Variovorax sp. PBL-E5: one gene and its partners. The main gene of each other region encodes a partner of the protein of the gene in region 3 in a complex. Links are inferred from orthologs where the notes say so. Each region holds a gene or a part of one and is shown on either strand. Other genes may lie near its edges. The genes, in order: holA, dnaN and WDLP6_RS13380.

Region 1 (3,054 bases), 2.5 Mb from region 3 along the record:
CGCATCTCCACGCCCTTGGCCGCGAAGATCGCGCCGATCTCCGGCAGGAAGCGGTCGGCGATCGAGGCCGCGACCAGCAGCCCTTCGGCCGCGTTGCAGGGGCTGTATTTCTGTGTCTTGGCGTTGTCGACGATGTTCACCGCCATGCCGAGCTCGGCCGTGTCGTCCACGTAGACGTGGCAGTTGCCGTCCAGGTGCTTGATGACCGGCACCTTGGCATCGCGGCTGATGCGTTCGATCAACCCCTTGCCGCCGCGCGGGATGATCACGTCGACGAACTGGGGCATCGCGATCAGCTGGCCGACGGCTTCGCGGTCGGTGGTCTGCACCAGCTGCACCGCCTCGACCGGCAGGCCTGCCTCGGCCAGCGATTCGGACACCAGCCGGGCCAGCGCCTTGTTCGACTCGATCGCTTCCGAGCCGCCGCGCAGGATGGCCGCGTTGCCGCTCTTGATGGCCAGGCTCGCGGCCTCGATGGTCACGTTGGGCCGGCTCTCGTAGATCATGCCGAAGACGCCGATCGGCACCCGCATCTGGCCGACCCGGATGCCGCTGGGCTGCTGGCGCATGCCGATGATTTCGCCGATCACGTCGGGCATGGCGGCCAACTGCTCGCAGCCGAGGGCGACCGTCTCGATGGCCTTGGGCGTGAGCTTGAGGCGATCGACCATCGGCGCCGACAGGCCGGCGGCGGTGGCACGCTCGACATCGCGCGCATTGGCCGGCGCCAGCGCGGCGGCGTTGTCGCGCAGGCGACGCGCGAGCGCGCGCAGGGCCTTGCTCTTGGTGGCGGCGTCGGCCCGTGCCATGAGGGCCGAGGCCGCCTTGGCCTGCAGGCCGAGGGTCTGCATGTGTTCGCTGACGTTGAACGCGTTCATGGCCGCATTTTCCCATGCGAAGGTCCGCACGCGAAGAACGCGCGGAAACGCTGCGTTCGCAAAACAAGAACCGGCGCCGCCGGTGGCGCGATCAGCCGCGCGCGGGCGCCGCGCAGGCACGGCACAGCATCAGCGCCAGCCGCTGCAGCGCCTGCCAGCCGCTGGCCGGCCAGTCCGGCTGCTTCAGGCCCTTGACGATGCCGTCCACCACGTGCGCGGCGCGCAGCAGCCGCACGAGCAGGCGGTCGTCCAGCCGCGGCAGCACGCGCTCGAAGGCGCGCTCGCGCGGGCCCCAGATGCGGTTCTCGCGCAGCGCCATCGGCAACGGCCGGCCGGCGGCCATGGCGTCCTTCACGCGCTTGAGCGCGCGGATGTCCTCGGCCAGGGTGTAGTGCACCAGCACCTCGGCCTCGCCTTCGGCCTGCAGGCCGTCGAGCATGCGCGCGACGCGCTGCGGCTGGCCGGCGAGCACCGCCTCGGACAGCTTGAACACGTCGTAGCGCGCGACGTTGTTGACCGCGCCTTCGACCTGCTCCCAGCTCAATTCGCCCGGCGGATGCAGCAGCGCGAGCTTCTGGATCTCCTGGTGCGCGGCCAGCAGGTTGCCTTCGACCCGGTCGGCGAAGAACTGCAGCGTGCGCTGGCCCTCCTCGCCGCCCTTCACCCGCTGGCCCTGTTGCGCGAGCCGCTGCGCGATCCATGGCGGCAGCGCGGCGCGCTCGACGGTCTCGACCTGCAGGCTGACGCCGCGGCTCTCGAGCGCCGAGAACCAGGCGCCGGTGCGGGTCGCCTTGTCCAGGCGCGGCAGCATGACCAGCGTGAGGGTGCTGTCGTTGCCCGGCGCCGACTCGGCGATCTGCTGCAGCGCGACACTGCCGTCCTTGCCCGGCTTGCCCGAGGGGATGCGGATCTCGACGATCTGCCGGTCGGCGAACAGGCTCAGCGAGCCGCCCGCCGCGAGCACCGCGCTCCAGTCGAAATGCGCGCCGGCCACGGTGTACGAACTGCGTTCGGTGTAACCCTGCAGGCGCGCTGCGGCGCGGATCGCATCGGCCGCCTCCTGCGCGAGCAGCGGCTCGTCGCCATGGATCACGTAGAGCGGCTGGAGGCCGCGCTGCAAATGGGCTTCCAGCTGTGCGGCGCCCAGTTGCATCAGCTGGCCTTGACCGCCGCGAGACGGCGCATCATCTGCTGGGCGATGTCGTTCTGCATGTCGACGTACAGCAGCTCGGTCTCGCTGGCCTTCGCGAGCGCAGCGGTCTCGTTGTAGGTGATGTCGCGCGTCTGCGTGATGGCGGTCGGCGCGAGCAGTTCCTTGCCGGCCTGGCCGCGCAGCCGGAAGCGCACCGTCAGGCGCAACTGGATTTCGCGCACCTGGCCGGCGGAGTTGGTCGAGGTGACGAGCTGCTCGCGGTTCTCGGCCAGGATCTCGAGCACCGCATCGGCCTTGGCGGCCTGGTCGGCAGGCAGCAGCTCCACGTTGCCGGCCGCGCGCAGATTGCGCCGCACGCTGTTCGTGAAGGCCGAGCTGCCCTGCACGACCAGGGTCTTGAACGGGAAGACGGGTGCCTTGCGCAGTTCGAAGCCGCAGCCCGCCACCGTGACGGAAAGCGCTGCGGCGAGCAGGAAGCCGCGGCGCGGCAGCGGATGGCGTGTGTTCATGCTTTTCATACCACCACGTTGACCAGCCGCCCGGGCACGACGATGACGCGCTTGACCGCGGCGCCGTCGGAATGCTTGGTGAAGGCCTCGCTGGCCAGCGCGATCTTCTCGATCTCCTGCTTGGACGCACCCGCCGGCACGCGCACCGAACCGCGCAGCTTGCCGTTGACCTGCAGCATCAGCTCGATCTCGTCCTGCGCCAGTGCATCAACGTCGACTGTGGGCCAGGGCGCATCGAGCAGATCGCCCCATTCGCCGTCGTAGCCGAGCTGCTGCCAGAGCTGGTGCGTGATGTGCGGCGTGGCCGGATAGAGGCAGCGCAGCAGGATGCCGAAGCCTTCATGCACGGCGGCGCGGTCGCCGGCGTGCGGCGCCGCGGGCTTGAAGCCTTCGAGCGCGTTGAGCAGCTTCATCGCACCCGACACCACCGTGTTGTATTGCATGCGCTGGTAGTCGTAGTCGATCTGGCGCAGCACGGTGTGCACTTCGCGCCGCAGCGCCTTGGCCTCCTCGC
Region 2 (2,978 bases), 2.7 Mb from region 3 along the record:
AGATGCGCGTCGCGATCCTGATCAACAAGGCACGCGTCGAAAGCGTCGAGATGCCCGAGGAAGTGGCCTTCTTCGTGGCGAAGAACGTGCGCTCCAACGTGCGCGAGCTCGAAGGCGCGCTGCGCAAGATCCTTGCGTACTCGCGCTTCAACCAGAAGGACATCTCGATCGCGCTCGCGCGCGAAGCGCTGCGCGACCTGCTCTCGATCCAGAACCGGCAGATCTCGGTCGAGAACATCCAGAAAACGGTGGCCGACTACTACAAGATCAAGGTCGCCGACATGTACTCGAAGAAGCGTCCTGCTTCGATTGCACGACCGCGCCAGATCGCCATGTACCTGGCCAAGGAGCTGACCCAGAAAAGCCTGCCCGAGATCGGCGAGCTCTTCGGCGGCCGCGACCACACCACCGTGCTGCACGCCGTGCGCAAGATCTCGGGCGAGCGCCAGCAGCTCACCGAACTCAACCAGCAGTTGCACGTGCTCGAACAGACGCTCAAGGGCTGACGAATGACTGTCATCGCAGATTCGCATCGGCCTGTCAAAGGACAACTCTGGGGACAGTTCCGGCACAAGAAGGACCTTGTCCACAGCCGCGGCGTGAAGGCCGAAGTTGTGCGCCTCGGCACGACAGCACCGAAGCACGGCTGCGCACAGCCGGCCGACTGCAGCAACTCCCTGTCACGAAAGCGGAAAATCGCCCTGTCCACAGCAGGGAGCGTCCCTTATCTACTACTACTAAGTTGAATTAAAGAAATAAGGAAGAGGTAAGACATGATCGTATTGAAGGCAACTCAAGACAAAGTCCTCGCAGCGCTGCAGTCGGTGGCAGGGATCGTGGAACGGCGCCATACGCTGCCGATCCTGGCCAACGTGCTCATTCGCAAGACCGGCGGCCAGCTGCAGCTCACCACGAGCGACCTCGAAATCCAGATCCGTACCCAGGCCGAGCTCGGCGGCGATGAAGGCAGCTTCACGACCACCGTGGGTGCTCGCAAGCTCATCGACATTCTGCGCACGATGCCGTCCGACCAGACCGTGAGCCTCGAGTCGAGCGCGAACAAGCTGGTGCTCAAGGGCGGCAAGAGCCGCTTCACGCTGCAGTCGCTGCCGGCCGAGGACTTTCCGCTGGTGCAGGAGTCGGCCAATTTCGGCCCGGTTTTCAGCGTGCCGCAGAAGACGCTCAAGGACCTGCTCAGCCAGGTCTCGTTCGCGATGGCAGTGCACGACATCCGTTACTACCTCAACGGCATCCTGTTCGTCGCCGAAGGCAAGCAGCTGAGCCTCGTGGCCACCGATGGCCATCGTCTGGCTTTTGCTTCTGCAACGCTCGACGTCGAAGTGCCGCGCCAGGAAGTCATCCTGCCGCGCAAGACCGTGCTCGAGATGCAGCGCCTGCTGTCGGACGCCGAAGGCGCGATCGAAATGCAGTTCGCGAACAACCAGGCCAAGTTCAGCTTCGGTGGCATGGAGTTCGTCACCAAGCTGGTCGAAGGCAAGTTCCCCGACTACAACCGCGTGATTCCCAAGAACCACAAGAACAGCGTGACGCTGGGCCGCGCGCCGTTGCTGGCGAGCCTTCAGCGCACGGCAATCCTGACCAGCGAGAAGTTCAAGGGCGTGCGGCTCAACATCGAGCCCGGTACCTTGCGCATCGCGTCCAACAACGCCGAGCAGGAAGAAGCGCAGGACGAACTCGACATCGACTACGGCGGCGATGCGATCGAGATCGGCTTCAACGTGACCTATCTGATCGATGCGCTCGCCAACATGGGCCAGGAAATGGTGAAGCTGGAGCTGGCCGATTCCAACAGCTCGGTGCTGATGACAGTGCCCGAGAACGCGTCGTTCAAGTACGTTGTGATGCCAATGAGGATTTAGCACACCCCGGCTTGCCTCACTTCGTGGGGCCGCCCACCCCCTTGCAGGGGTAATACCGGCGGACCGGCTGAGCCGGATCCGCGGTATTTCTGGAAATGAAGAGAGAACGCCGGTGAGCCGAGTCCCTGAGAGAAAGATCCTGATGAGTGAAGAAAACAAGCCGGAAGTGCCGCACACCGAGCCGGTCTACACGCCTGAAATCGACAACGCGATTCCGATCGAAGTGACACCGGCCGCGGACAATTCCTATGGTGAAGGTGCCATCACGATCCTCGAGGGCCTGGAGGCGGTGCGCAAGCGCCCGGGCATGTACATCGGCGACACCTCCGACGGCACCGGCCTGCATCACCTCGTGTTCGAAGTGGTCGACAACTCGATCGACGAGGCGCTCGCAGGTTATTGCGACGACATCGTGGTTACCATCCACACCGATAACTCGGTGTCCGTCACCGACAACGGCCGCGGCATTCCGACCGGCGTCAAGATGGACGACAAGCACGAGCCCAAGCGCTCGGCGTCCGAGATCGCGCTGACCGAGTTGCATGCAGGTGGCAAGTTCAACCAGAACAGCTACAAAGTCTCGGGCGGTCTGCACGGCGTCGGTGTGAGCTGCGTCAACGCGCTCAGCAAGATGCTGCGGCTCACCGTGCGTCGCGACGGCAAGGTGCATACGCTGGAGTTCAGTAAGGGCTTCGTGCAGAACCGCATCGTCGAGACCGTCAACGGCGTCGAAGTCTCGCCAATGAAGATCACGGGCGAAACCGAAAAACGCGGCACCGAAGTGCACTTCCTGCCCGATGATGAGATCTTCAAGGAAAACGCAGATTTCCATTACGAGATCCTCAGCAAACGCCTGCGCGAGTTGAGCTTCCTCAACAATGGCGTGCGCATCCGCCTGCTTGATGAGCGCACCGGCAAGGAAGATGATTTTTCCGGTGCTGGCGGCGTCAAGGGCTTCGTCGAATTCATCAACAAGGGCAAGACCGTCCTGCACCCCAACGTGTTCTACGCGATGGGCGAGAAGCCGGCCGACACCTACGGCGGCATTCCAGGCACGCACATCGGCGTCGAGGTCGCGATGCAGTGGAACAGTGGCTA
Region 3 (3,152 bases):
GGAGAAGGAGATGTAGAACCCGAGATCGAGGGCCGCACGCGCCACCTCCGCGGTTTCGGTGAAGCAATGGAAGACGCCGCCGGCCGCGCGGCCCGCACCGTCCTCGCCCTCCTCCCTGAGGATCGCCAGTGTGTCGGCTGAAGCGTCCCGCGTGTGAATCACGAGCGGCTTGCGCGTCTCTTGCGCAGCGCGAATGTGCACCCGGAACCGGTCGCGTTGCCATTCCATGTCCGCGATGCTTCGGCCGCCCTTTCGCTCCTCCATCTGGTAGTAGTCCAGCCCGGTTTCGCCGATCGCGATCACCTTGGGCAGCGCCGCGCGCCGGACCAGATCGGCCACGGTCGGCTCGGCGATGTCCTCGTTGTCTGGATGCACGCCGACGCTGGCCCAGAAATTGTCATAGCGCGCCGCCAACGATTGCACGTCGCCGAATTCCTCGAGCGTCGTGCAGATGCACAGCGCCCGATCGACTTGCGCCGCCGCCATTGCGGCACGGATCTGCGGCATCTGATCCGCAAACTCGGGAAAAGTAAGGTGACAGTGGGAATCGGTGAACATCGTGGTTTAGTGCCCGCACCCCAGTTCAGAGATACTGCGGATCCGGCTCAGCCGGTCCGCCGGTATCGCCCCCGGCAGGGGGGTTGGCGGCCACACGAAGTGGGCAAGCCTGGGGGCGAGTCAAATAGTTTGTGTTGGGCGGTCGGACGCCATCGTGCCGCCCAGCGCCTCTTCGATCCGGGCCTTGAGCTGGCGTGACTTCTCGTCGGCCGGGAAACGGATGCCGACACCCGGTGCACGATTGCCAGCGGCGCGCGCCGGCGTGATCCAGGCGACCTTGCCGGCCACCGGATAACGCTGTGGATCTTCAGGCAGGGTGAGCAGCACGTAGACATCGTCGCCGAGGCGGTACTCGCGCGAGGTCGGGATGAAGATCCCACCCTCGGCGAACAGCGGGATGTACGCTGCATAGAGAGCCCCTTTTTCCTTGATGGCCAGCTGAATGACGCTGGGCCGGGCGGGTGCGGGGGGCGTGGGTGGTGCAGGTGTGTTCATGGGCGACGACCCGCCGAGTTTAGGGTGGTTCGCGCTTCGCTCACAAGCGCCTCGAGCATCAGCCCTGCATTGAACGGATGTTCTGCGGTTTTTGCCGCGTTTGCGAGCGACTTCGACCAGCGGGCCAGCGCAACCCGCGAAGGGGCTGGCGGCAGATCCGCGGCTTCGAAGAAGCGCGGCGCGGCGCCATTGCCCGCCGCCATCAGGTCATGGCACAGCTTCTGCAGCACACCGATGGCCTGCGATGGCGCATGGTCCGCCAGGGCGCTCGCATCGCCGCGCGACATGGCCTTGGGCAGCAAGGCCCAGGCCTTGGGCGATTGTCCCTGGCCCGCCAATCGCAGCGCATCGCTGGGCCGGCCGCCGGCACTGCGCAGCAAGCCGAGCGCATCCGCTGGCGGCACGCCTTGTGCCACCAGCCAGTCCCGCGCTTCCTCGCTCGCAGGCCACGGCAAGGTGAACCCCAGACAACGGCTGCGGATCGTCGGCAGCAGTTGCCACGCGGCCTCCGTGGCGAGCACGAAACGCACATCGCCGACCGGCTCTTCGAGCGTCTTCAGCAGCGTGTTCGCGGTGACGGTGTTCATGCGCTCGGCCGGATAGACCAGCACGACCTTCCCTCGCCCTCGCCCGCTGGTGCGCTGTGCGAAGCCGACCGCATCGCGCATCGCTTCGACGCGGATCTCTCGGCTGGGCTTGCGCTTCTTGTCGTCGATGTCGGCCTGGGCCTTTTCGTCGAGCGGCCAGCCCAGTTCCTGCATGGCCACCTCGGGCATGAGCATGCAGAGATCGGCGTGCGTGCGCACCTGGATCGCATGGCAGCTGGGGCAGTGGCCGCAGGCGCCCTCGCCCGTTTCCTCGTCCCGTTGCTCGCACAGCCAGGCCGCTGCGAGCGCCAGGCCGAGTTCGTATTGCCCCAGGCCGGAAGGGCCTTGCAGCAGCCAGGCATGGCCGCGCTGACGCAGCAGTTCGACCAGCGGCTCGCGCAACCACGGCGACAGGGCGGACGCGTTCATGATGCCCTCCCGATCCGCGACGCGACCACGCCGCGCCCGGCCAGGGCAGCCTCGACCTGTTGCCAGACCTGATCGCGCGACTGGCTCGCATCGATCCGAAGGAAACGCGATGTCTCTGCGGCCCGTTGGGCATAGCCGGCCGCGACCTGCCGGAAGAATTCGACAGGCTGCGACTCGAACTTGTCCGGCAGCCGCGCACCGGCCAGCCGCTCGGCCGCCAGCTCCGGCGCCAGATCGAACCAGAGCGTGACGTCGGGCTGCAGCAAGGCCTCGGGTCCGGCGCTGCGCCCTCCTCCCTGCACCCATTCTTCGAGCATCGACAACACGGCCGTGTCGAAGCCTCGGCCCGCGCCCTGGTAGGCGAAGGTGGCGTCGGTGAAGCGGTCGCACAGCACGACGTCGCCGCGCGCCAGCGCGGGTTCGATGACCCGCACCACGTGATCGCGACGGGCCGCGAAGACGAGCAGCGATTCGGTCAGCGGGTCCATCGGCTGCTCCAGAATCATCGTGCGCAGGATCTCGGCGATCGGCGTGCCGCCCGGCTCGCGCGTGCGCGTGACCTGCCGGCCTTCGGCCTTGAACAGCGCTTCAAGCGCATCGATGTGACTCGACTTGCCGGCGCCGTCGATGCCCTCGAGCGTCAGGAACAATCCCTTCATTGGCCGCTCCGCTGGCTGGGGTCGCCGCCCCGCTGATAACGATTCACCGCGCGGTTGTGCTCGTCGAGCGAGTTGCTGAACTGGCTCGAACCGTCACCGCGCGACACGAAATAGAGCGAGCTGCTCTGCGCCGGCTGCACCGCCGCCAGCAGCGCCGCCTTGCCGGGCATCGAGATCGGCGTCGGCGGCAGGCCGCCGCGCAGATAGGTGTTCCACGGCGTGTCGGTCTGGAGATCCTTCTTGTGCAGGTTGCCGTCGAAGCGCGTGCCGAGGCCATAGATCACCGACGGATCGGTCTGCAAAGGCATCCCCGCACGCAGGCGATTGACGAAGACCGCTGCGATCTCGGCACGGTCATTGGCCTTGCCTGTCTCCTTTTCGACAATGCTGGCCAAGATCAGCGCCTCATCGGGCGTCTTGAGCG

What was found.
Region 1: the proteins of WDLP6_RS13380 (region 3) and holA are in contact, whole or in part, in a cryo-EM structure (PDB 8GIZ), measured with the Escherichia coli proteins. The link is inferred for Variovorax sp. PBL-E5 from one-to-one orthologs.
Region 2: the proteins of WDLP6_RS13380 (region 3) and dnaN are in contact, whole or in part, in a cryo-EM structure (PDB 8GIZ), measured with the Escherichia coli proteins. The link is inferred for Variovorax sp. PBL-E5 from one-to-one orthologs.

Annotation. Positions count from the first base shown.
Region 1 is NZ_LR594671.1:5,237,700-5,240,753, forward strand. Bases 1-2,902 are described here. They hold holA (DNA polymerase III subunit delta), read right to left. Parts: upstream 2,032-2,902; coding sequence 970-2,031; downstream 1-969. Other genes in these bases: WDLP6_RS25520 (glutamate-5-semialdehyde dehydrogenase), read right to left, coding at 1-878; WDLP6_RS25530 (LPS-assembly lipoprotein LptE), read right to left, coding at 2,031-2,540; leuS (leucine--tRNA ligase), read right to left, coding at 2,546-2,902. Also shown: more of leuS, read right to left, coding at 2,903-3,054. UniProt on the Escherichia coli protein: Part of the beta sliding clamp loading complex, which hydrolyzes ATP to load the beta clamp onto primed DNA to form the DNA replication pre-initiation complex.
Region 2 is NZ_LR594671.1:875-3,852, forward strand. Bases 1-2,826 are described here. They hold dnaN (DNA polymerase III subunit beta), read left to right. Parts: upstream 1-773; coding sequence 774-1,880; downstream 1,881-2,826. Other genes in these bases: gyrB (DNA topoisomerase (ATP-hydrolyzing) subunit B), read left to right, coding at 2,020-2,826. In the rest of the region: more of gyrB, read left to right, coding at 2,827-2,978. UniProt on the Escherichia coli protein: Confers DNA tethering and processivity to DNA polymerases and other proteins. Acts as a clamp, forming a ring around DNA (a reaction catalyzed by the clamp-loading complex) which diffuses in an ATP-independent manner freely and bidirectionally along dsDNA.
Region 3 is NZ_LR594671.1:2,740,750-2,743,901, forward strand. The notes cover bases 60-3,059. They hold WDLP6_RS13380 (DNA polymerase III subunit delta'), read right to left. Parts: upstream 2,070-3,059; coding sequence 1,050-2,069; downstream 60-1,049. Other genes in these bases: WDLP6_RS13370 (TatD family hydrolase), read right to left, coding at 60-558; WDLP6_RS13375 (PilZ domain-containing protein), read right to left, coding at 679-1,053; tmk (dTMP kinase), read right to left, coding at 2,066-2,728; mltG (endolytic transglycosylase MltG), read right to left, coding at 2,725-3,059. In the rest of the region: more of WDLP6_RS13370, read right to left, coding at 1-59; more of mltG, read right to left, coding at 3,060-3,152. UniProt on the Escherichia coli protein: Part of the beta sliding clamp loading complex, which hydrolyzes ATP to load the beta clamp onto primed DNA to form the DNA replication pre-initiation complex.